3 regions of the Priestia sp. LL-8 genome follow, and region 1 is predicted to be linked to each of the others. Evidence: riboswitches for the same ligand, from Rfam matches in the RefSeq annotation. Region 1 holds a riboswitch; each other region holds the start of a gene.
The links. A riboswitch is a leader RNA that binds a small molecule or an ion and turns the genes downstream of it on or off. The one in region 1 is predicted to bind cobalamin.
Positions count from the first base shown of each region.

Region 1 (7,684 bases):
TATTCAATGGTGAAGATGAAAGAAAGTTTAGAAAGAAGGCAGTTAGGAGTAAAAAGGCATTTCTTTCGCCGCTTTCTTCTGCTTCTAGGGTTTGGCCTACTGCATGGAGTACTTTTATGGGAAGGAGATATTCTTACGTTTTACGGAATGATGGGGATATTTTTATTAGTTTTCTTTTTAAACCGTAAAGCTAAAACGCTGTTGGTATGGGCATCGATTTTACTAGTTCTTACGGGAGCAGCTGGTTACGGTTCATTAAACGATAATATGTATCTTCTTAGTGATAAACAAACGCTTACCACATACGTAAAAGATACGATTCATGTGTATGGAAGTGGAACTTATGAACAAATTAAAGACCACCGCAACAACGTTGATCCGATGAATATAGCAGGATATAAATTTGCTTTTGCCTTCTTGTTTACACCATTTATAATGGGTGCTTTATTTTTGTTTGGTATGTACGCAGGGAAGAAAAAGTGGTTTTACGACGTCTCAGATAATCAAAAACAGTATGGCCGTTGGGCGGCCGTGTTGATTCCGCTTAGCTTACTGTTAAAAGGAACTATGTACGTATGGCCAGATGCTAATTGGGCTGGTTCTACACATATGTTAGGTGGGAGTCTCCTATCTCTTGGTTATATTGCAGGATTTGCTTGGGTATATGCGAAATGCGAGAGGTCATTTTTGATGAAGGCTTTTGAAAGCGTAGGCAGGATATCGCTTAGTAATTATTTAATGCAAACGGTTATATGCACGACGATTTTTTACGGTTATGGATTAGGTTATTTCGGAAAGCTCGGCATGATAGCAGGGATTTTTGTCTGCATCGGTATATACGGAATTCAGCTGATCGGCAGTTATATGTACGTGCAAAAATTCCAAACTGGACCGGTGGAAAAGCTGCTGCGCATATGGACAAATTTTTCTTGGAACGGAAAGCCCAAAGAGAAAAAAGCTTTACCGGAGGAAATAAATCATCCTTTTATTGGATGATAGCAGTCAAACTTATTTACGAGGAGATTTTCGAAATGTGGGCCATTAGTGTGAAAGAGTTTCAAAGCTTATTTAAAAGTGTTAAATCAATTATCGTTATTTTAATCGTATGCGGTGCTTCCTATGGAATAGCCCATCTAGTTAGTCAACTTGGAGGTCAACTGACGAGCGCACAGATTCGAGATGGAGCCAACGGGGGGATTTTGGTGATGCTTCTCGGGTTCGGACCTTTGTTTATTTCAAGTCTTTCTCATAATGTTATTAATCAAGAAATTAAAACAAGAACAGCCAGGTTTTTAGTTACCAAAACATCAAGAGAGCGTATTGTACTAGGGAAATTCTTAGGAATTTGTTGTTTCTGGCTTGTTTGTATCTCTATTTCTTTTCTACTGATTGGGTTTATTTCGCATCATTTTTCTTTTTATATATTTTTAGAGTGCCTGCTATTCACCGTTTGTATCATTTCATTTGTTTTAATGCTTTCAGCTTTAATACCAAGTCCAACTCATACTATGTTTTTATCAATTATTTTATCGTTTGTTCTACCGGTACTGAGTGGATGGAGCATATTTTCATCAAAAGCGTACATTGCATGGTTTAAGTATGTGACACCCTACTACTATTTAAAGTTGGAGAAAGGGTATTTAACGGTTCTTCTTATTTTTGCAGCACTCTGTTTATGTACGGCACTTTGGAGTTTTAAAAGGAGAGAAGTATAATATGTATGCTATTGAAACAAGTAAATTAACTAAAAAGTATGGATCTAAAACAATTGTTAATAGTATTAATTTGCAAGTCCCACAAGGAGAAATTTACGGATTTTTAGGGAGGAACGGAGCAGGGAAGTCTACATTTATTAATATGCTTACCGGCGTTTCATTCCCTTCAGCAGGAGAATTTATGCTGCTGGGACAGAGTGATATTGATTTAGAGCTTCAGAAGAAAATAGGTGTGCTTCCTGACTATGCTACCTTTTATGATGAGATGACGGCACTCAATCATTTGCGCTATTTTTTAAAGATAAACGGACATCGTTTTTCTAAAGAACACTGTAGTAATGTACTGAAGAAAGTAGGATTAGAAGGACATGACCATCAGAAAGTTGGAAAGTTTTCATTTGGAATGAAAAAGAAGTTAGGAATTGCTCAAGCGATTGTAACAGACCCAGATCTTATCTTTTTAGATGAACCAACTTCTGGAGTAGATATTGAATCTGCTCTCCACATTCATGAATTAATAAGAGAACTTCAAAATCAGGGCAAGACAATTTTTATGACGTCTCATAATTTAAATGAAGTTGAGAAGATTTGTACACGTGTAGCGATTATGAAAAATGGTGTTATTTTAGTAGAAGGGACAATGGAAGAACTGCGTTTTCAATACCAAGCGAAAAAAACGGTGATGATTAAACATGATCCTTACCCAAGCAGTCATAAAGAATATATTCAACAGTTTTTCCGTACGGTGAGTCCGGACGTGGAATACCATCACACGTACACAAAAGTGATGCTTCAAAAAGAGAGAAATATCCCTCTGATTATTCGCGAATTGATTCAATGCGGCATCGATATTTATCAAATTCACGTAGAAGAGCCTTCTTTAGAAGAAATCTTTTTGCAAAAAAACATCGTGGATCATTCGCAGGTAAGTTAATGGGCAAAAATCTGTTGGCTTACCACTCAGCCTGACTACGTTATTTATAAATACCAGTTAGGAAGCTTCTGACAAAAACATGTTCATTTTCTTCAGAAACTGATAAGATAGCTAATGACATTTAAAAATAAGAAAGGATTTCGATTATGTTATCAGCTATTAATTCAGTAGACTATACCATTTTCCATGCGGTGAATCAGTACGCCTCGCATGTGAAGTTTGTAGATTCGCTGATGGTATTCTTTGCAGATTATGCCCAGTATGTACTTATTGTTTTACTCGGCTTGTTTTTACTTATTAATAAAAACGGCAGCCGTGTTGTAGCATTCCAAGCTTTATGTGCTTGTGCCACAGGAGTCATTATTAATAAAGTGATTAGTTTATTTGCTTATCGAGATCGTCCATTTATCTCTCACCACGTGAATCAGCTTATTGATCACGCCGCGAATTCTTCATTTCCAAGCGATCATGCTACGTCTGCATTAGTTATCACTTTTACCATTTGGCTACATTTCAAACGTTCAGGGCGCATGTGGGTTGTAATGGGTGCACTCATTGCATTTTCACGCGTATGGGTTGGCGTTCACTATCCATTCGATGTGTTAACAGGAGCTATTCTAGGCTGCTTGCTCGCGTTGTTTATTCATTATGTTATTTTCAATACCAAAATTATGAGAGCTATTACCAATCTGTCTATTTTTCGAAAATCAGCTTATGACGGGCAGTCTCAATATTATTAAGAAAAAGCCGCAAATACGCGGCTTTTTTTATTGGGAAATTTTTAATGCATTTAATACTTGTTTTTTAAAATTAAATTGTGTACAATTAAATTACAGAAACGATAAATAAAAAATTTTTAATAAAATTACTAAAAAAGAGGAGAGATTTATACATGAAAGCTTTATATGAAACAACAGTCGTTAACACAGGTGGAAGAACAGGAGAAGTTCATTCTTTAGATAATATCTTTAATTTAGATGTTGCAACACCTCCAGCACTTGGTGGAGAAGCAACAACAGCAACAAACCCAGAGCAGCTATTTGCAGCTGGATACAGTGCTTGTTTCAACAGTGCGTTAGAATTTATGTTGAAAAAACATAACGTAGAAATCAAAAGCAGTGAAGTAAAAGCTACTGTTCAGCTGCTTCCAGATAAAGCTGATCAAGGAGTAAAAATTGCCGTAGCGCTTGAAGCTCATATCGAAGGCTTAGATTTAGAAACAGCGAAAAAATATGTAGACCTAGCTCACTCATACTGCCCGTATTCAAAAGCAATCAGCGGTAACGTAGACGTAACGGTAGAAGTAATTTAATTGCTTTAAAAAGCCCTGCTAAGCATGTAAAGCTTAGCAGGGCTTTTTTATTTGAATTTTCTCTATTCATTTGTAAGCGGTACTAGTATAATGAGTAAGAAAATGAATCATTCGCACAGTTTAGGTGCTCTTACATAGCGTAAGAGGTAACAGGGAATCGAGTGCAAATCTCGAGCGGTCCAGCCACTGTAAGCAGGGAGTTTTCTATCTTATCGTCACTCAAAACGGGGAAGGCGGTAGAAAATGATGATCTCAAGCCAGGAGACCTACCTATTCTGTACACTTGACTCTTCTAGGAAAGAGGCGGTGTATCAAGGTACGCAGTGAGCAATTGCTGTTTATTTTCATATGCCGACACATCCTCAATTTCTATAGAATTGAGGCTTTTTTATGTTTTATTTTAAAAAAAGGAGTGTAGGAAATGGAAGGTTTATCAGTTTTTTTACTTGTCTTTTTATTAGGAATCAGGCACGGATTGGATGCAGATCACTTAGCTTTTATTGATGGCCAGACCCGATATAATTGGCGAATGGGGAGCCGTTTTGCCCCGTGGGTCGGCACGCTGTTTTCACTAGGTCACGGAGGAATGGTGGCCGTCACGGCCGGGGTGCTTGGCGTGGTGATGAAGAATTTTACGTTTCCATCGTATTTCGATCATTTTGCATCCTGGGTATCCATTATCTCCCTCTTTCTAATCGGGACATTAAACACATATCATTTGCTTCGAACCAAAAATAAAGAGGAAGAGTTTGAGCTGAGCGGGTTAAAAGGGAAGTTTATTCCGAAAATCGCAAAAGGAACAACGAATCCTTTTTTAATTATTCTTGTAGGAGCATTGTTCGCTTTAGCAGCCGAAACGGTCAGTCAAACGGCCGTGTGGTCTCTAGCTGTAGGGAACGCAGGCAAGTATACGCCGCTTTTATTAGGACTAGTATTTATGTTTGGTATGATGCTGACAGATACAATCGATTCACTGATTGTACATAAAATGGTGAATGAATCGAGTAAGTTTGGGCGATCTGCTTCCCGCTTGATGGGCTGGGTTATTGTTGTCCTCGCGTATGGTGTGTCACTCTATTTAGCATTCACTTTCTTTAACCCATGGGCCGAAGTAAACTTTGAAATGGTTGGCGTTATTTTGTTTATTTTTTTAGTGTCTATGTTTGTTTTTGTGAGTGTGAAGTCAAAAGGGAAAAATATTAAAATAAATGTCAATTAGTCAAACGAAAGCTTTAATCTGTTAAAGATTGAAGCTTTTTTGTATGAATTTGTTGAAGTTTATGGCTATTTTCGGTCGGTTATGAATAAGTTAAAGTATTATCTGTATTTAAAGGATGGAAAATTGTCTGAAAACCATTATAATTAAGGATAATTTAAGGTCGTTATGTGAAACGTAGAACATAGTTATACGTACGATAAATAAAAGCATTTAATGCAAGCAGCAGGGGTTGTTTGGAGGAGGAATTGATTTGAGTCAGGTAATGGTAGAACAAAGTGTATTTAGTTATTTAAAAGAACACGAACAAGAGATGCTTGAAGATTTAGTTGGATTTGTGAAAAAAGAATCACCGTCCTACAGTAAAGAGTTAGTAGATCAGTGTGGAATGTATTTAACGGAGCTGTTTCAAAAGCGTTTAGGAGTAGGCTACGAAATTATAGAAGAAAAAGAAGTAGGAAACCATTTGAAATTTACGATTGGAGAAGGAGAAAAGCAGCTTTTAATTATCGGTCACTTTGACACGGTATGGGAAAAGGGAAGGCTAAGTCTAAGAACAGAGGGAAACAAGCTGTACGGTCCGGGAATTTTAGACATGAAAGGCGGCATTGTGCAATCTATATGGGCGATTAAAGCGATTCAAGAGCTTGGCTTATCGCTCGATAAAAAAATTGTGTTTTTCTGCAATTCGGATGAAGAGATTGGGTCAATTTCTTCTAAAAAATACATTGAAGAAGAAGCACAAAGAAGTGAAGCAGTGCTAGTAGCGGAACCGGCTGTGGCGGGTTCAGGTGCGTTAAAAACGTCGCGCAAAGGAGCGGGAATTTTCACCGTAAAAGTATGGGGACGAGCAGCACACGCGGGTAATCACCACAAAGAAGGAATCAATGCGATTGAAGAGCTTGCGCGCCAAGTGATTTTCTTGCAGGGCTTAACAGATTATGAAAAAGGTACAACGGTGAACGTTGGAACATTTACAGGAGGCAGCGGTACAAATGTAGTGCCGGAATATGCAGAAGCACACGTAGATTTACGTGTTTCTACAGAAGAAGAAGCGAAACGTATGACGGATATTATTTTGAACTTAACACCCATCTTAAAAGGGATAAAGCTCGAAGTAACGGGAGGCATGAACCGTCCTCCGATGGTGAAGTCTAAACAAACGGAAGAGTTATTTGAATGCGCTCAGTCAATTGCGGCCAAACTGGGTATGAAATTAGAAGAAGCGGCTGTTGGCGGCGGAAGTGATGGCAATTTTACAGCGGCCATTGGTGTTCCCACGTTGGATGGATTAGGAGCATGCGGAAAAGGAATACATGCGGAATATGAACATATTCAAATTGATACGTTGTCCGAGCGCTCTTCTTTATTTGCGAATTTACTGCTTCAAATATAAAAAAAGCCCGCCTCAAACGGCGGGACTAACCTGAAAGCTTATATTGGGAGAGTATAAGCTTTCTTTTTTATTTACTGCTTTCTTCTTGAAGAGAAAAAGCAGTTTCTTTCTTTTTAAATACCACTTTATCAAGAGCAAGGAACTGGCTTCCTGCAAGAAATAGGTGAGCAGACATTGCAATTAAGGTGATATCAAACTCAAATCCGCCAACAAATCCGCTTTTAAGCTTGGCTGTGAAAATAGCGCCGAGCATTACTGCTATAAATAAAGCACCTATGACTCTTGTTGCTAAACCAAGAATAATAAGAATACCGCCTACAAGTTCAATCGTTGCAACAATATATGCCATGAAACCAGGGATTCCTAAGCTATCGAAGAACCCTACTGTATTTTCAATCCCGCCTTGCCATTTTTGAAAGCCGTGTACTAAAAATGTAAAACCTAATACTAAACGAATAATAAGTGAACCAATTTCGACGTTTTTATTCACTTTACTTCCTCCTTTAAGTGTATTTGAAAAACACTACATTATGTAGTGTGAAAGCCCGAAAAAAGAAATGTAGCAATTAAATCAGAAAGTCTTTCTTATTTGGATAATTTTACAACATTATGAACATCACACTACACATTGTAGTGTGATGTTTGTCCCCAGTCAAGTGAAAATATAAAATTGGACCATTTGGCATACAAAAATTTTCGGAAGAGCACTTGAAAAATCCTTTAATTATGTACAAGTTAGTCCCTTATTTTCAATCTTATTCTCCAACATGCTATACTGATGGCGGAGGTGTTACGATGCGTTTAGAAAATAAAAGAGTTATTGCGCTTGTTAGTGCAGACTTTGAAGATCTAGAACTATGGTATCCAGTGATGCGTCTTCGAGAAGAAGGAGCAGAAGTACATTTAGTTGGAGAAAAAGCAAACGAAACGTACGTGGGGAAATACGGTGTTCCAGCCGTATCCGACTATGCTTTTAAAGATGTTGATCCAGCTGAATATGACGCTATTTTAGTACCTGGAGGCTGGGCGCCGGATAAACTGCGCCGCTACCCTGAAGTAATTGAAATGGTTCGTCATATGGATGAACAGCAAAAGCCAATCGGCCAAATCT
Region 1 covers NZ_JAZAQH010000001.1:307,152-314,835, forward strand. The annotation lists gene U9R83_RS01660 (DUF418 domain-containing protein) at 1-996, shown strand, start outside; gene U9R83_RS01665 (ABC transporter permease) at 1,032-1,715, shown strand; gene U9R83_RS01670 (ABC transporter ATP-binding protein) at 1,717-2,649, shown strand; gene U9R83_RS01675 (undecaprenyl-diphosphatase) at 2,796-3,389, shown strand; gene U9R83_RS01680 (organic hydroperoxide resistance protein) at 3,542-3,961, shown strand; cobalamin riboswitch at 4,067-4,249, shown strand; gene U9R83_RS01685 (HoxN/HupN/NixA family nickel/cobalt transporter) at 4,383-5,180, shown strand; gene U9R83_RS01690 (M20 family metallopeptidase) at 5,410-6,573, shown strand; gene U9R83_RS01695 (DoxX family protein) at 6,641-7,063, opposite strand; gene U9R83_RS01700 (type 1 glutamine amidotransferase domain-containing protein) at 7,369-7,684, shown strand, end outside.

Region 2 (7,684 bases), 4.4 Mb from region 1:
TACGGACGGCTTAGCTGGTATCCAGCAATTTGCGGGTGACGCAACGCTTCTTTATTACACAACGGACGAGGCAAAAGAAGGTCGCGATGCATTTAAGGAAAAACGCAATCCAGACTTCCAACAGTTCCCACGTTTCCCTTAAACAGCTGAAACAGCTTGGTGATTATCATCAGGCTGTTTTTTCAATTTGATTTAGTTAATTAGTATAAAAAGGAGAGAAATTTATGAGTGGCCAAACGATTCCTAATGGGCTTATGCAAAGAGCATATTTGACGCCAAATCGAGTGGCGGTAGAAACACCGCAAACGTCGCTTACTTTTCAAGAGCTTCATAAACGTGTTCAAAAAGTAGCGCAGCAGCTTTCGTTTAACGGTGTAAAGCAAGGTGATACCATTGCTTTATGCATGAAAAATAGCGTGGAGTTTATTGAGATTTTACATGCGGTTTCTTATATTGGCGCTCGGGTACTGCTCGTCAATACGCGTTTGACAAATGACGAAATCAATTATCAGCTAACAGATGCAAACGTGTCGTTGCTTGTTACGGATGAAGCATTTTTGACGAGAGAGTTCCAAAGTTCCATTACTCAGCTTCTTTCATCTTCTTTAAAAAGTTCTCCAGAAACAGAAACGTATTTTCAGAAAACGTGGAATCTCGAGGAGACGTTCACCATTATGTATACGTCTGGAACAACAGGTAATCCAAAAGGAGTGCTGCAGACATATGGAAATCATTGGTGGAGTTCCGTTGGTTCAGCGCTTAATTTAGGATTAAATGAAAAAGACTGCTGGCTTATAGCGGTTCCTTTATTTCATATTAGCGGCTTATCCATTTTAATGCGAAGCGTCTTTTACGGAATGAAAATCATTTTAGAAGAACGATTTGAAGCAAGAGCGGTGAATGAAGCAATTGAAAACAAAGGAGTAACAATTATTTCGGTTGTCACTTCCATGCTGTCGAATATGCTGGATGAATTAGCTGAACGTAAATATCCAAATACATTTCGCTGTATGCTTTTAGGAGGGGGACCCGCACCGCTTACTATTTTAGAGGCTTGTGTGAATAAAGAAATTCCTGTTTATCAAACGTATGGAATGACAGAAACATCTTCACAGTTCGTTACGCTTTCACCTGAAGACAGTTTGCGAAAACTTGGCTCAGCAGGTAAACCATTATTTCCGTGTGAGATGAAAATTGTAGATGAGAATGGAAATGAAACACGGGAAGCAGGAGAGATCATCGTTAAAGGTCCAAATGTTACAAAAGGATATTTAAATAAACCTGAGGCTACTAAAAAAGCAATTCAACAAGGTTGGTTCTATACAGGAGATGTTGGGAAAGTGGATGAAGAAGGATTTCTATATGTATTAGACAGACGTTCGGACCTTATTATTTCAGGTGGGGAAAATGTATATCCAGCTGAAATTGAAAATGTTTTGTTGAAGCATCCCGCTGTTAAAGAGGCCGGTGTAACGGGAGTAGCTGATGAAAAATGGGGACAAGTGCCAGCTGCATGTATTGTTGTAAACGAGAACGTTTCAGATGAAGAATTATCTTTACACATTCAACAATTTTTAGCAAAGTACAAACTTCCAAAGTATTTCGTTCGAGTAGAGGAGCTGCCGCGAACGGCTTCTAATAAAATCATACGCCGGAAGCTATCATCGTTCATACAGAAAGGAAGCTAATCGATGATTATAAAAAAAGTACATCTTTATAAAATTGACATGAAGCTTCTTTCTCCTTTTTCAACAAGCTATGGTACAGTGCAGGATCGAGAATTGATTTTGCTTGAAGTAGAAGATGAAAAAGGATTTACAGGGTGGGGAGAAGTCGTTGCTTTTTCATCTCCTTGGTATACGGAAGAAACGATTCAGACATGTTTTCATATGTTAGAGGATTTTTTAATTCCTTCGCTTCTTCATCAGCAGCTTCAAAAACCAGAGGATGTTCAAAAGTTATTCAAACCTCTAAAGCGGAACAACATGGCTAAAGCAGCTTTGGACTGTGCTGTATGGGATTTGTATGCAAAGCGGCAAAATAAGCCGTTAGCTGAAGTAATTGGCGGAGTAAGGCCTGCTGTAGAAGCTGGCGTGGTAGTTGGCTTAAATGATATTTCCATCATGAAAGAACAAATAAAGACGTACATGAAAGATGGTTATAAGCGCTTTAAAGTGAAAATTAAGCCGGGTGCCGACTATGAGCTACTGAAACAAATTCGAGATGAATTTCCAAGCATTCCTCTTATGGCTGATGCCAATTCAGCCTATACGTTAAGCGATAGTGATTCATTGAAGAAACTAGATGAATTGAATTTAATGATGATTGAACAGCCGTTAAGTTCTGATGATATCCTTGATCATCGATTGTTACAAAAGCAAATGAAGACGCCGATTTGCTTAGATGAAAGTATTGTGAGCTATGAAGATGCACGTCATGCAATCGAACAAAAAAGCTGCAAGATTATCAATGTGAAAATCGGTCGAGTTGGCGGACTGTCCGTAGCAAAGCAAATTCATGATTTATGCGCCCAGCACGGTGTAAGGCTTTGGGTTGGAGGAATGTTAGAAGCCGGGATTTCACGAGCTCATAACATTGCCCTTGCCACACTGCCTTCTTTCACGATACCAGGTGACATTTCTGCGTCGTCTCGCTATTGGGAAAAAGATATTATTAAGCCCGAAGTAGAGGTAGAAGCCGGAGTAATAAAGGTGAAGGAAAAACCGGGGATAGGATACGATATTGATAAAAAGTTTATCAAAACAATCACAGCATTTGAAAAAGAATACAAATAAGTAAAAACCGTTTTTTATGAAAAACGGTTTTTTTATTGAGGTTGTCAATGTTTAGTAGAAAAATAAGACAAATTTTTTAAAAAGAGCACATTGTTCCATCAAGCGTGTCAAAACATGTTATGATGGAATAGTTTGATGAAAAAAGTCGAAGGATTTTATCGTAAAAAACAAAATTATTTTTGAAAATAGGTTGATAGTTTTCTGAGTTGTCCTATATAATGTGTTTATAACATAACACAATATGTTGTTTTGAAATTGATAATAAAATACTATATTTTGTGTTTTCCAGTGAAAAAGGTGTCTGATAAAAAGACTTAAAAGGGAATTTGGTGAAAATCCAAAGCTGTCCCCGCAACTGTGAATGCTGATGAAATAAGGAGATCCACTGTGATTAAACATCATGGGAAGGCCTTAAAGTAAAAAGAAGCATAAGTCAGGAGACCTGCCTTTTTTATGTCGTTTTATCTTCTTCGGGAGGTGAGAGGGTAGAGCGAGGATTGAGAAAAGACTTAGTGTCTTCTTCTATCTTCGTTCTATTCGCTCACCGAGGTACGGTGAGCGATTTTTTTATTTTGAAGTGAAGAGAGGAGCCATCTTTATGGTGAATACATTAAAGCCTACAATTCTACATGAATTAACTGCATATATTGAACGTTTAAAAAAAGAATTTACGCAGCTTGATTTTTCTTTGTATGAGGAAAAGGTTATTCAAACTGTTACAGTAAAGGAAAATATGACGGACGAAAAGGTTGCAAACGTCCTAATTTTAGCAGCCTTAGAGCGTATTTCAATGGAAGAACCAGATTGGACGTACGTAGCGGCAGACGTCTACTTAAACGAACTATATCGAAAAGCAGCGGACAACCGAGGTTACGATAAAAAAGAGAAGTACGGTTCGTTTTATCAGCTTATTCAAGAACTAACAAAAATTGGCATTTATAATAAACAGCTATTAAAAACATATACAGAAGAAGAAATTAATGAAATTGCCTCAGTCATTATTCCTGAACGCGATCGTTTATTTACATACATTGGATTGCTGACATTAGCAGATCGCTATTTAGCGACATCACATGATAAGCGCGTATACGAATTACCGCAAGAACGTTTTCTTATCATTGCTATGACGCTGATGTCTCAAGAAAAGAAAGAAAATCGAACAGCATTAGTAAAAGAAGCGTACTGGGCGCTTTCTAGTCTATATATGACGGTTGCCACACCAACACTTTCAAACGCAGGAAAGAGCTATGGACAGCTATCTAGCTGCTTTATTGATACGATTGATGACAGCTTACGCGGTATTTATGATAGCAATACAGATTTGGCCACGCTTAGTAAAAATGGAGGCGGAATTGGTGTCTACCTCGGTCATATTAGAAGCCGAGGAAGTGATATAAAAGGTTTTAAAGGCGTATCATCAGGAACAATTCCATGGATGAAACAGCTAAATAATACGGCTGTAAGTGTCGATCAGCTAGGTCAACGACAAGGAGCTATTGCCGTATATTTAGACGTATGGCATAAAGACATCTTTTCATTCTTAGACGCGCGTTTGAACAATGGTGACGAACGTCAGCGCACGCATGATTTATTCACTGGCGTATGTTTGCCAGATTTGTTTATGGAAAAAGTAGAAGCACGTGAAGACTGGCACTTATTCGATCCTCACGAAGTTCGTACGCTGATGGGCTACTCGTTAGAAGATTTTTATGATGAAGAAGAAGGCAGCGGTTCGTTCCGCACTCGTTACGCTGAGTGTGTAAATAATGAACAGCTTTCAAGAGAAACAGTACCTGCTATTGAAATTTTCAAGCGCATTATGCTTTCGCAGCTTGAAACTGGAACGCCTTATATGTTCTATCGTGATACGGTTAACAGAGCTAATCAAAACCGCCACGAGGGCATGATCTACTGCAGCAACTTATGTACAGAAATTACGCAAAATCAAAGCACAACGGTCGTAACGGAGGAAATTACGGAAGACGGAAAAATTATTATTACAAAGAATCCGGGCGATTTTGTTGTATGTAATCTTTCTTCTATTAACTTAGCGAGAGCCGTAACTGAAGATGTGCTTGAACGTTTAATTCCAATTCAAGTACGCATGCTTGATAACGTTATTGAGTTAAATGATTTGCCGGTACTTCAAGCAAAACTAACAAACCAAAAATACCGCGCAGTAGGGCTTGGGACATTTGGTTGGAACCACTTGCTTGCCTTAAAGAAAATAGCATGGGAAACAGATGAAGCGGTAGCATATTGCGATGAATTGTATGAGCAAATTGCTTACTTAACCGTACAGGCAAGCATGAACTTAGCTAAAGAAAAAGGCGCATATCCATTATTTAAAGGCTCAGATTTTGAGTCAGGCGCTTATTTTGAAACACGTAAATACACAAGCGAAGCGTGGAGTGAACTGCGTAACGAAGTTCAAAACAATGGGATAAGAAATGGATACTTAATGGCTGTAGCACCTAATTCATCAACATCTATTATCGCGGGTTCTACTGCGAGTATTGATCCGATTTTCCGTAAGTTTTATTCAGAGGAAAAGAAAAACTATAAAATCCCGGTGACGGCACCAGATTTATCACCAGCAACAAACTGGTATTATAAGTCCGTTTATTTAATTGATCAGCACTGGAGCATTAAGCAAAACGCCAAGCGCCAGCGCCATATTGATCAATCCATTTCATTCAACTTATATGTGCAAAATGATATCCGAGCAAAAGAGCTGCTGGATCTTCATATGACGGCATGGAAAGAAAAGTTAAAAACGACCTACTACGTACGTTCAACATCAAGTGAAGTCATTGAAGAATGTGAAAGCTGTCATAGTTAAAAGGAGTGAATAATTGATGACAAGCATGTTAAAACGAGAATTAATGAACGAAACAGCTCCGAACCGTTCGACAGGAATCATCAACGGCAAGAGCTCAAATATTTTAAACTGGGATGACGTCCGATTTTCATGGGCGTTCCCTAAATACAAGCGTATGCTAGCTAACTTCTGGACGCCGTTTGAAATTAATATGGGTCAAGATATTAAGCAGTTCCCTCAGTTAACGGCTGACGAACAAGAGAGCTTTTTAAAAATTATTGGCTTGCTGGCGCTACTGGACAGTATTCAATCAGATTATGCTAGCAAAGTAGCTGACTATGTAACCGATTCTTCGATTAATGCTCTAATGATTATTTTAGCGCAGCAAGAAGTGGTTCATAATCATTCGTATTCATATGTTTTATCAAGTCTTGTACCAAAAGGAAAACAAGATGAAGTATTTGAATACTGGCGCACAGACGAAAAGCTTCGCGCTAGAAATGACTTTATTACAAACGGATATAAAGCATTTAGCGAAGAAGCAACGGTTGAAAACTTTTTAAAGTCTATGGTATATGATGTTATTTTAGAAGGTCTCTTCTTCTATAGCGGATTTGCGTTCTTCTATAATCTTGCGAGAAATCAAAAGATGGTGGCGACATCTACTATGATTAACTATATCAATCGTGATGAACAGCTTCATGTTGGGTTATTTGAAAAGATTTTCAAGGAAGTACTAAATGAAAATCCAGCTTATCGTACGGAGGAGCTAGAAACGTTTGTAGTTGAAACGTTCCAAGAGGCAGCTCGTCTTGAAATTGAATGGGCGGAATCTGTTATCGGAGAAAAATTCGACGGCATCACGATGAAAGAGCTGCAGCAGTATATTGAATACATGGCTAATAAACGCTGTAATCAGTTAGGCTTCGGTCGAGCTGCTTTCCCAGAAGCACCGATTGAAAATCCTCTTCGTTGGATTATTGCTTATCAAGAGGTAGATTTAGGGAAAACGGATTTCTTTGAACAGAAATCACGACAATATACAAAAGCATCAGATGCGAATGGATTTGATGATCTATAAACACAAAAGCTGACTAATTTTCTTATTGATTAGTCAGCTTTTTTTAAGTGAATAAGTCCAAGTTCTAACGCACGTGTAGTAATTAAGTCATCAATTTCTTCTGGAATGTTTTCAAGTGTTCCCCATTTGTATGTCCATAAATGAGTAAACGATTGTACATAGATTGGAAAGGTTTGTTCATTTGCTTTTATGGCTTCTTCTTTAAAAAAATGAATCAGTTGTTCAGTTTTCATACTAGTCTCCTTTTTTATGATCTTGAAGAGAGAAAAAAGACAACCCAGAGGCTGTCCTTTTGCGGGTTATGCTTCAGTTGGCTTGAACGTTTTACAGTCTGTTTCATAACTGCTTGCTGCATGTTTTCCGCTATGACTTACCACGTAAATTTCTTCTGCGCTGCAGTGATTTCCATTTTTCCAAAAGTGACAGTTATTTACTTCACAAAGAATGTTTTGTTCCAACGTTAACCCTCCTTTGTATGTGATAGCTATAGTATGGTCAAAATTCAACTAACTTATAAGAAAGGTGGTAGACTTTCATTTTAATTGAGAATTTTTATCAATTAAACATTGACAAAGAGAATCATTCTCAATTAAACTGTGTATATAGTAAAGAATACAGGTTGTTGTCAAATCATTAAATGAATAATTAATTGGGAGGGAACAAACATGTCATCAGTTATGGTTGTAGGAGGAGACAGGTTAAAGCATATTACAGATCGTTTAGCGGGAGAAGGATTTAATGAAGTAATTCATTTAGATGGCCGTAAAAGCAATATGGTGAAGCGAGAAATACCCGAACATATTGGGTTTGTATTAGTTATTACGGATTTTATTAATCACAATATGGCAAAAGTCATTAAAGAGAAAGCAAAAAAACAAAAAAAACCGATTTATTTCGTCAAACATTCATGGAGTGCTATTCGTAAAGTGATTGAGCAAATTTCATGATTTAATTTTTAATCATTATTGAGAATGAATTTCAATTAGG
Region 2 covers NZ_JAZAQH010000001.1:4,668,143-4,675,826, reverse strand. The annotation lists gene menB (1,4-dihydroxy-2-naphthoyl-CoA synthase) at 1-142, shown strand, start outside; gene U9R83_RS24380 (o-succinylbenzoate--CoA ligase) at 225-1,688, shown strand; gene menC (o-succinylbenzoate synthase) at 1,692-2,795, shown strand; cobalamin riboswitch at 3,074-3,259, shown strand; gene U9R83_RS24370 (ribonucleoside-diphosphate reductase subunit alpha) at 3,394-5,637, shown strand; gene U9R83_RS24365 (ribonucleotide-diphosphate reductase subunit beta) at 5,654-6,697, shown strand; gene U9R83_RS24360 (hypothetical protein) at 6,727-6,930, opposite strand; gene U9R83_RS24355 (DUF1540 domain-containing protein) at 6,997-7,155, opposite strand; gene U9R83_RS24350 (DUF2325 domain-containing protein) at 7,363-7,644, shown strand.
Region 2: linked by a shared signal. The riboswitch ahead of U9R83_RS24370 (ribonucleoside-diphosphate reductase subunit alpha) and the one ahead of U9R83_RS01685 (HoxN/HupN/NixA family nickel/cobalt transporter) in region 1 are both predicted to bind cobalamin.

Region 3 (7,684 bases), 2.2 Mb from region 1:
CCTGTCGTAATGACAACGTGCTCACAATTACTCGCTTTAGCCACGCTGATTGCCTGCACGATGCTTGCTTTATAAGCAGCTGTTGAGAACGGAACAACAATCCCCCGCGTCCCCAGTATCGAAATGCCTCCTAAAATACCTAGACGCGCATTTAATGTCTTTTTCGCCATTTCTTCTCCTTCAGGAACCGAGATGACAATCTTAACGCCTTTTTGTATGTTGTATTCAGCTAAAAGCTGTTCAGCCGTTTCTTTCAGCATCTTTCTTGGCACAGGGTTAATGGCTGCTTCACCGACAGGAACTGGGAGGCCGGGCTTTGTCACACGCCCTACTCCCACTCCTCCATCAATGATAATGTCTGCACCATTACACCACGAAACTTCAGAAATAATCAGCGCTCCGTGCGTGGCATCGGGATCATCTCCAGCATCTTTAATGATGCTAGCTACAGCGCTGCTTGTGCGATACTCGCATTCTTCAAGATGAAACGTAGCAAAGCGGCCGACAGGTAAGTAAATCGTTGACTCATCTTGCACTTCTCCTGAAATTAGCGTAAGCAGAGCTGCTCTCGTAGCTGCCGTTGCACAAGCGCCCGTCGTGTAGCCTTCTCTGAGTTTCTTAGGTTCTTTTGGTACTTCCTTCATGCGTTACACCTGATCTGCAAGAATTGAAATTGCATTTAATGCAGCAACCGTTACCGTACTGCCGCCTTTTCGCCCGATGTTTGTAATAAACGGCACGTCAAGTTTTGCAAGTTCCTCTTTCGATTCAGCTGCTGAAACAAATCCTACCGGCAGACCAATAACAAGCCCAGGCTTCGCTTCTCCTTCTTTAATCAAACGAATTAATTCAAGTAAAGCTGTCGGTGCGTTCCCAATTGCAAAAATTCCGCCGTCTGCTTCTTTAATTGCTTTTCGTATTGAAATAATTGCACGCGTTGTATTTAAGCGCTTTGCTTCTTCCATTACGTCCGGATCTGAAATATAAACTTTGATTTCACCGCCGTGTTTTTCAATTCGCTGCTTGTTTGTTCCTACTTGCACCATTTGTACATCCGCAACCACTTGCTTGCCGCTGCGAATGGCTTTAATTCCTGCTTGAATCGCATCCGGATGAAACAGCATGCTGCGTCCAAGCTCAAAGTCTGCAGACGCATGAATCACACGCTGAACAATTGGGTACTGTTCATCTGTAAACGGGTGAGGCCCAAGCTCTTCTGTAATCATTTCAAAACTTTTTCCTTCAATTTGCTGAGGCTGAACAGTTAACGGTTTAAATTCTGTACGAAAATCCATCTCAATCAACTCCTAGTTTGGTTTGCTAAAGCATGAACCACTTCTTCAAACGTGGAATACACGGTCCCATACTCGATTTTTGGTCGCCCAATCATAATAATATCTAAGCCTAACTCTTTGGCTGCTTCTACTTTTTCATCCACAGATCCAACTTTTCCGCTTTCTTTTGTGACCATGACCGTCACGCCGTATTGCTTATACAGGGCTCGGTCAAACTCTTTTGTAAACGGACCTTGAATAGCAATAATATTTTTTTGCGGAAATCCTAACTGCTGACACTTTTCCATATTATCCAGCCTTGGAAGCATACGAGCAACAAGCCGTACATCTGAAAGAGGAAGGAGCTTTTCTGTAAAAACCTGCAGCGTTTTGCTGCCTGTTGTCAGCATAATAACTCCTTTTTTCTGAGCCGCTACTTCAGCTGCTTCTTCGTACGTGGAAACCATCGTCATATTGTCGTAGGTGAAAGCCTGTGAAGCCCGCTCATAGCGTATGTAAGGAATCGATGTTTCAGCAGCTGCGCCGATAGCGTTTTTAGATGCTTCTTCGGCAAAAGGGTGACTTGCATCCACAATAGCTTTTACACGATGTTCGTTTACAAAATCAATCATATCTTCTTGTGTGAGACGTCCAATTTTCACTTTCACTTCTGCACGCTGTAATTCGATTGCTGCATTGTCGGTTACAACCGTCGCCGTAAGGTCGTAACCTTCTTTTTTCACTTGAACAGCTAATGCACGTGCATCGCTAGTTCCCGCTAACAATAAAATCATTTTAACTCGCCGACCTTATCTTCATGGTGGTGATGACCATGATGGTGATCGTGGTGATGGTGCCCGTGATCGTGATCATGATCGTGATGATGATGGTGATCAATATGCTCCATAATGCCGAGGCGATATTGACATGTATCGCAGTTCATTTTCACTTCGCCTTCTAATCCTTCTTCAGCACGTTCTTTTAAAATTGTCTGTAGTTTTGGATGAAAGCCGAAATAGCCGGCTAGCTTAAACTCAATGTCTTCATACTGCAATTTATACTGCTTCACCATTTCTTCCAAACGCTTAATTAATACTCCTGTAAATAAGAAATACGGGAGAATAACCACTTTTTTAGCGCCCAGTTTTAAACATCGTTCCACCCCTTCATCAATCAATGGAGCGGTCACGCCCATAAAAGAAGTTTCGACGATTTTGTAGTTTGTTTTTTCCCAAAGAAGGCGCGTAATTTTATATAGATCACTGTTTGCATCAGGATCGCTTCCTCCTCGTCCTAAGACAATAACAGCCGTGTCTTCAGCTGGAGTTTCTAAATTTTCTCCTGATTCTTGTAATCTCGTTTTTAAAATTTCAAGAGCTTCTTCATGAACGCCAATGGGACGTCCGTATACGAAGTTTACGTGTGGATATTTTTCCTTAGCTTCATCTATAGCCGCCGGAATATGTATTTTAGAGTGCCCAGCAGGCAAGAGCATAATTGGAATCACAACTACATCTTGTGCTCCTTTTGCCACACACGTGTCAATTCCTTGACTTACATTCGGACGTTCAAATTCTAGAAAACACGTTTCTACTAAAATAGATGCGTCCCAATCATGCTTCATCGTAGAGATAAACTCGCGAATTTGATCGTTCCCTTCAGAATCTCTGCTTCCATGACCTACAAATAAAACTGATTTCATATAATGCCCTCCCATTTCTTAATCTCCACAAGGAGCTGGTTCTACTTTTATTTTTGGTGTTATATCCTGATAATCGAATCCATAAACGTTCTTCACACGCTTAAAGAATTTGTGAAACCGCTCATTAGGATGACCTTTTTCTTTATATTCACGGACAATGTTATCAACTATTTCAACAATGTCATCAGGCGCTATGCCTTCCGCCACAATTTGACCTGAATGCGCGTTGCGCCCAACCGTTTTAGCTCCTAAAAATAAGTCAAACGCACCTTTTCTATAGACAATGCCGATATCTTCTTGAACAGCACCGTAACAGGCCATACCGCATCCATTAATACCAAGCTTCAGCTCTTTTGGCATGTCCATTCCGCCGAGGCGCTTTTGTAATTCTTCCGTATGTGGGATGGCGTCGCTTTTTTCTCCATCACAAAAATCACACGCTTTAATTGTAAACACGTCTCCGACCGGAGATAATAAAAAGGAAGCTGCTTGAAGTTTTTCAATGATCACATCTGGATGAGCCGTTGGAATTTGCAATTTAATTTGATGATCAGGCGTATACTCCATCGTACCTTTTTCACCAACAACTTCTGCTAGTGTTGTCATTTGAACGGGCGTAAACTTCTTATTCGCAAGCCCTGGACTAACCGCCACTTCAAAAATAGACTCTATTGGCTGATGTACGACCGGAGAAGTAGTTTCACCTAAAATTGCTTGAAGCGCTTCTTCTGCAAGAGCTCGTGAAGCTGTTTTTTCTTCTTTTTTATTCTGAACAGCTTCAATAGCTGAAGCCGTTTGCTGTACAGTCTCCTCTTGATCAAGAGCCCATGGTTCTGCTTCTTTTCGAAGTCGCTGATGCGGTCTTAGCGGCTGTTCCGTTTGATTGAGGGTATATTTCCGCTGATACCCTCGCGGTGTAATCATCAAATCGTCATAAAAGAACGTAGATGAATTCCCAACAACAACGGTAGTCAGCATACCTATTTCATGGTTTAACATATCTTTTAAGTTCGTCATTACGACTTCTTCACGGTCACGATAAGCGCTTTTCACAAGGCCAACAGGCGTATCAGGAGAACGGTACTTTAATAGAATCCTCTGCGCTTCCACAATTTGTCTTGTTCTTCTTCCGCTTTTCGGATTATAAAAGGCTACTACAAAATCTGCTTGTGCAGCTGCTTCAATTCTTTTTTCAATTAACTCCCAAGGTGTAAGATGATCACTCAAACTAATCGTACAGGCATCATGCATCACGGGCGCCCCAAGGAGAGATGCGCATGAATTAATAGCCGAAATGCCAGGAATTACTTCCAGCTCTACGCCCGTTTCTTTTTTCCATCCTTTTTCGATCAACACTTCATACACAAGGCCGGCCATTCCGTATACTCCTGCATCTCCGCTTGAAATGACCGCCACTGTTTTCCCCGCTTCAGCTTGCTTTACAGCTTCTTGTGCACGGCTTACTTCTTCGGTCATTCCTGTACTAATAATTTGTTGATTCGTTAACAGTCCTTGAATTAATTCCACATAGGTTTTATAACCAATGATCATATCACTTTCTTGAATGGCTTCTCTTGCTCGCTGTGTGATATGCTCAAAGCTTCCTGGACCGAATCCAATAACTAGTAGTTTACCTTTCATGCTAGCTCCTCCTTTATGCGTTACTTTTTACTTTGTCAATTCCTTCTATGGAGTCACTGTTTTCTGGAGAAACGAAACCATTTTGATCATATTCATAAATAAGCGATTCCTTTATACTGCAGCCCCCTGCTAAATGCTCTTCAACAATTCGATGAGCTACGTTTTCAGTGACCTGCTTGTACCAATCTCCTGAAGGGTACACGATAGCTACAGGAGCATCTTTGCATCTTCCGTTACAGCGCGTGCGGGTTGTATGAACCGCTTCATCTAGATTCAGTTCGGTCACTTTATTTCGAATAGCCTGCGTGGCTTCTTCTCCACCTTTTCTCATACAGCTGCTTCCATTACAAATCAATACGTGATGCTTTGTTGCATTCAAGTTCCAAGTCGTCACACTCATTCTCTCCTTTACTAAAAAAACGCCTCTATCAATGATAGAGGCGCAGAAAATTCAAACTAAGTTTTTGCACTTCCACCTATATCCCGTAGGGTAAGCTTCGCATTAGAAAAAGGCTGGTTTCCTGACTTCGATTCATTACTTGATTGCGCCTTCCCGAATACAGTGGCATATGCAATCAGCTCCTCTTCACAGTGGCGGGTACCGCGCTGGCTTCACACCAGACTTCCCATTTAACGCAATGTGGTCATTGCGCACCTTTTTTGCACGATATGTAGTTTTAGGATATGAGAAAAACCCGCTTCGCTAATATGCGAGCGGGTAAAACGTCAGAATAAGAGTGTACACGAATGCCACTTTAAGCCAACGTTTCCCTTCCCGCTCCCCGGAGAAATAGAAACTTCACAATAAAGACAGGTCTCCTGACTTGTGTATCATTCTACTTGAGAACCTTCCCGTGATTTTTTCACAGTGGTTATACTCGTTCGTCCACACTTACAGTTGCGGGGGCAGTACTGGTCTTACACCAGTTTCCCTATTAAGCCTTCTTGGCATCTTTACTGTTGCTGTTTGATATATATGAACCTTTTAAACTATCAGAATAATAGAAGTAACTACCATATCATAGCGTACATTTTTTTTTATTTCAACTCTATTCTTTTCGTAAGATACAAGAAGCTATAAAAAAACAAGAGCATAAAGTCAGCTCTTGTTTTTCATTATATAGCTACTAATGTTAAATGAGGATCATTATAATACACGACTTCTGAAAGAACTTTACAGCCATTTGTTTTTGCAAAAGCTTCTCTCGCCTGCGTTTCAGTTTCAAATTCAAACATTTTCATTTCTTTTCCAGCATACACCGTCAGTACCCACATGAAAAGATTCGCCTCCGATTATTGTAGTGATCGCTATATCCACATTATGACGAAAGCATTTCCTTTTGAAAACCCATTCTACAAAACTTGTCACAAGAAACTTTTAAAAATTTAAAAACATTTTAACTTCTGTAAATGAACAAAATGTACAAAAGGTTGAAGTAGTATTATACCTCTTTAAAAAAGGTGCTTTTTTACCAACTGTTGCTTCACCAGTAAAAAAATATATAGTATTTATTAAAAAAAGAAGCCGGACAGTCGGCTTCTTTTTTAGGAAAGGAAAGTACAGACATCACAGTCCCGTCCCGCTCTTTGTTCTGCATAAAAAATACACTAATTAAATATTCCTTTCTTAAAGCAGAACCATGTTTGACTGCACATAGTGGTGAAGAAGCTTATACGTATGGTTCAATGAATCTTGATGCGTTCTCTCAAACGCATGAGAAGAATCAATTCCTGGACCAATTAAGCCGTGTACGATGTCATGCCCCGCACGAATAGCAGCAGAAGCATCTGATCCGTAAAACGGATAAATATCTAATTTATACTGAATATCATGCTGCTTAGCTAGCTCCACCAAATGCTTTCTCAAACCGTAATGATACGGTCCGCTTGAATCTTTTACACAAATAGACACGGTGTATTCATCAGTAGATTGTCCATCTCCCATAGCACCCATATCAACCGCTAAGTATTCTACCGTTTGAGGCGTAATGTTTGAATTCCCTCCGTATCCAATTTCTTCATTATTTGAAATGAGAAAATGCGTAGTGTATGGCAGTTCGATCTGTTCTTCTTGAATTGTTTTCATGAGCTGAAGCAATAAAGCTACGCTTGCTTTATCATCGAGATGACGAGATTTAATAAAACCGCTTTTGGTTATTTCTACACGAGGATCAAACGAAACAAAGTCGCCGACTTCAATTCCAAGGCTGCGAATATCTTCTGCGCTATGTACTTTTTCATCCAATCGAATTTCTATATTTTCTTGATTTCGCTCAGCTTTCCCTGCATCTTTATACACATGAACAGATGTTTGATGCATAAGGATGGTTCCTGTAAATACTTCTCCTGATGAAGTTTCAATTTCACAATATTCTCCTTCAATAGAATTGTAGCGAAACCCTCCAATCAGGTCGATTTTCAGACGTCCACTAGGTTTGATTTCTTTTACCATAGCACCTAATGTATCGACATGAGCCGTCAGCATGCGGTGATGATCTGTATCTTTACCGGGAATAGTAGCGACTAAGCCTCCTTTTCGATTGCGATACGTTTGAATATTTAGCTCTTTTACATAGTCTTCGACAAATGAAATCACCTTTTCTGTATTTCCAGAAGGACTGGGAATCGAAACAAGCTTTTTAATTAACTGAACAGTTTCCGTCATTATGACACTTCCTTTGTCTCTCATTTCTTTTATTTTACCATATGTTTCAAAAAAGATAACACGCAGCTCCAAACAAAAAAGCCGGGCAGCTGCCCGGCTTTTTTGTTTTAAGCTATGTTTGATTTCTTTAATTCATTTGTATAATTTAATGATTTTTGCTTATCAAACTCGCCTTCAGACTTGGACATTACAATTGCAGCTAGAGCATTTCCTACTACGTTAACTGTGGTACGCATCATATCAAGAATGCGGTCAATTCCTGCAATAAATGCCATGCCTTCAAGAGGGAAGCCCATAGATTCAAGCGTAGCAAGTACAACTACAAACGATGCCCCTGGTACACCAGCCATTCCTTTTGAGGTTAACATTAGCACAAGAAGGAGCTGAATTTGATCCATAATG
Region 3 covers NZ_JAZAQH010000001.1:2,541,946-2,549,629, forward strand. The annotation lists gene U9R83_RS12925 (cobalt-precorrin-5B (C(1))-methyltransferase) at 1-644, opposite strand, end outside; gene U9R83_RS12930 (precorrin-8X methylmutase) at 648-1,295, opposite strand; gene cobK (precorrin-6A reductase) at 1,301-2,068, opposite strand; gene U9R83_RS12940 (sirohydrochlorin chelatase) at 2,065-2,976, opposite strand; gene cobJ (precorrin-3B C(17)-methyltransferase) at 2,995-4,617, opposite strand; gene U9R83_RS12950 ((2Fe-2S) ferredoxin domain-containing protein) at 4,631-5,011, opposite strand; cobalamin riboswitch at 5,112-5,291, opposite strand; cobalamin riboswitch at 5,410-5,588, opposite strand; gene U9R83_RS12955 (hypothetical protein) at 5,734-5,892, opposite strand; gene U9R83_RS12960 (M42 family metallopeptidase) at 6,245-7,282, opposite strand; gene U9R83_RS12965 (cation:dicarboxylate symporter family transporter) at 7,390-7,684, opposite strand, start outside.
Region 3: linked by a shared signal. The riboswitch ahead of U9R83_RS12950 ((2Fe-2S) ferredoxin domain-containing protein) and the one ahead of U9R83_RS01685 (HoxN/HupN/NixA family nickel/cobalt transporter) in region 1 are both predicted to bind cobalamin.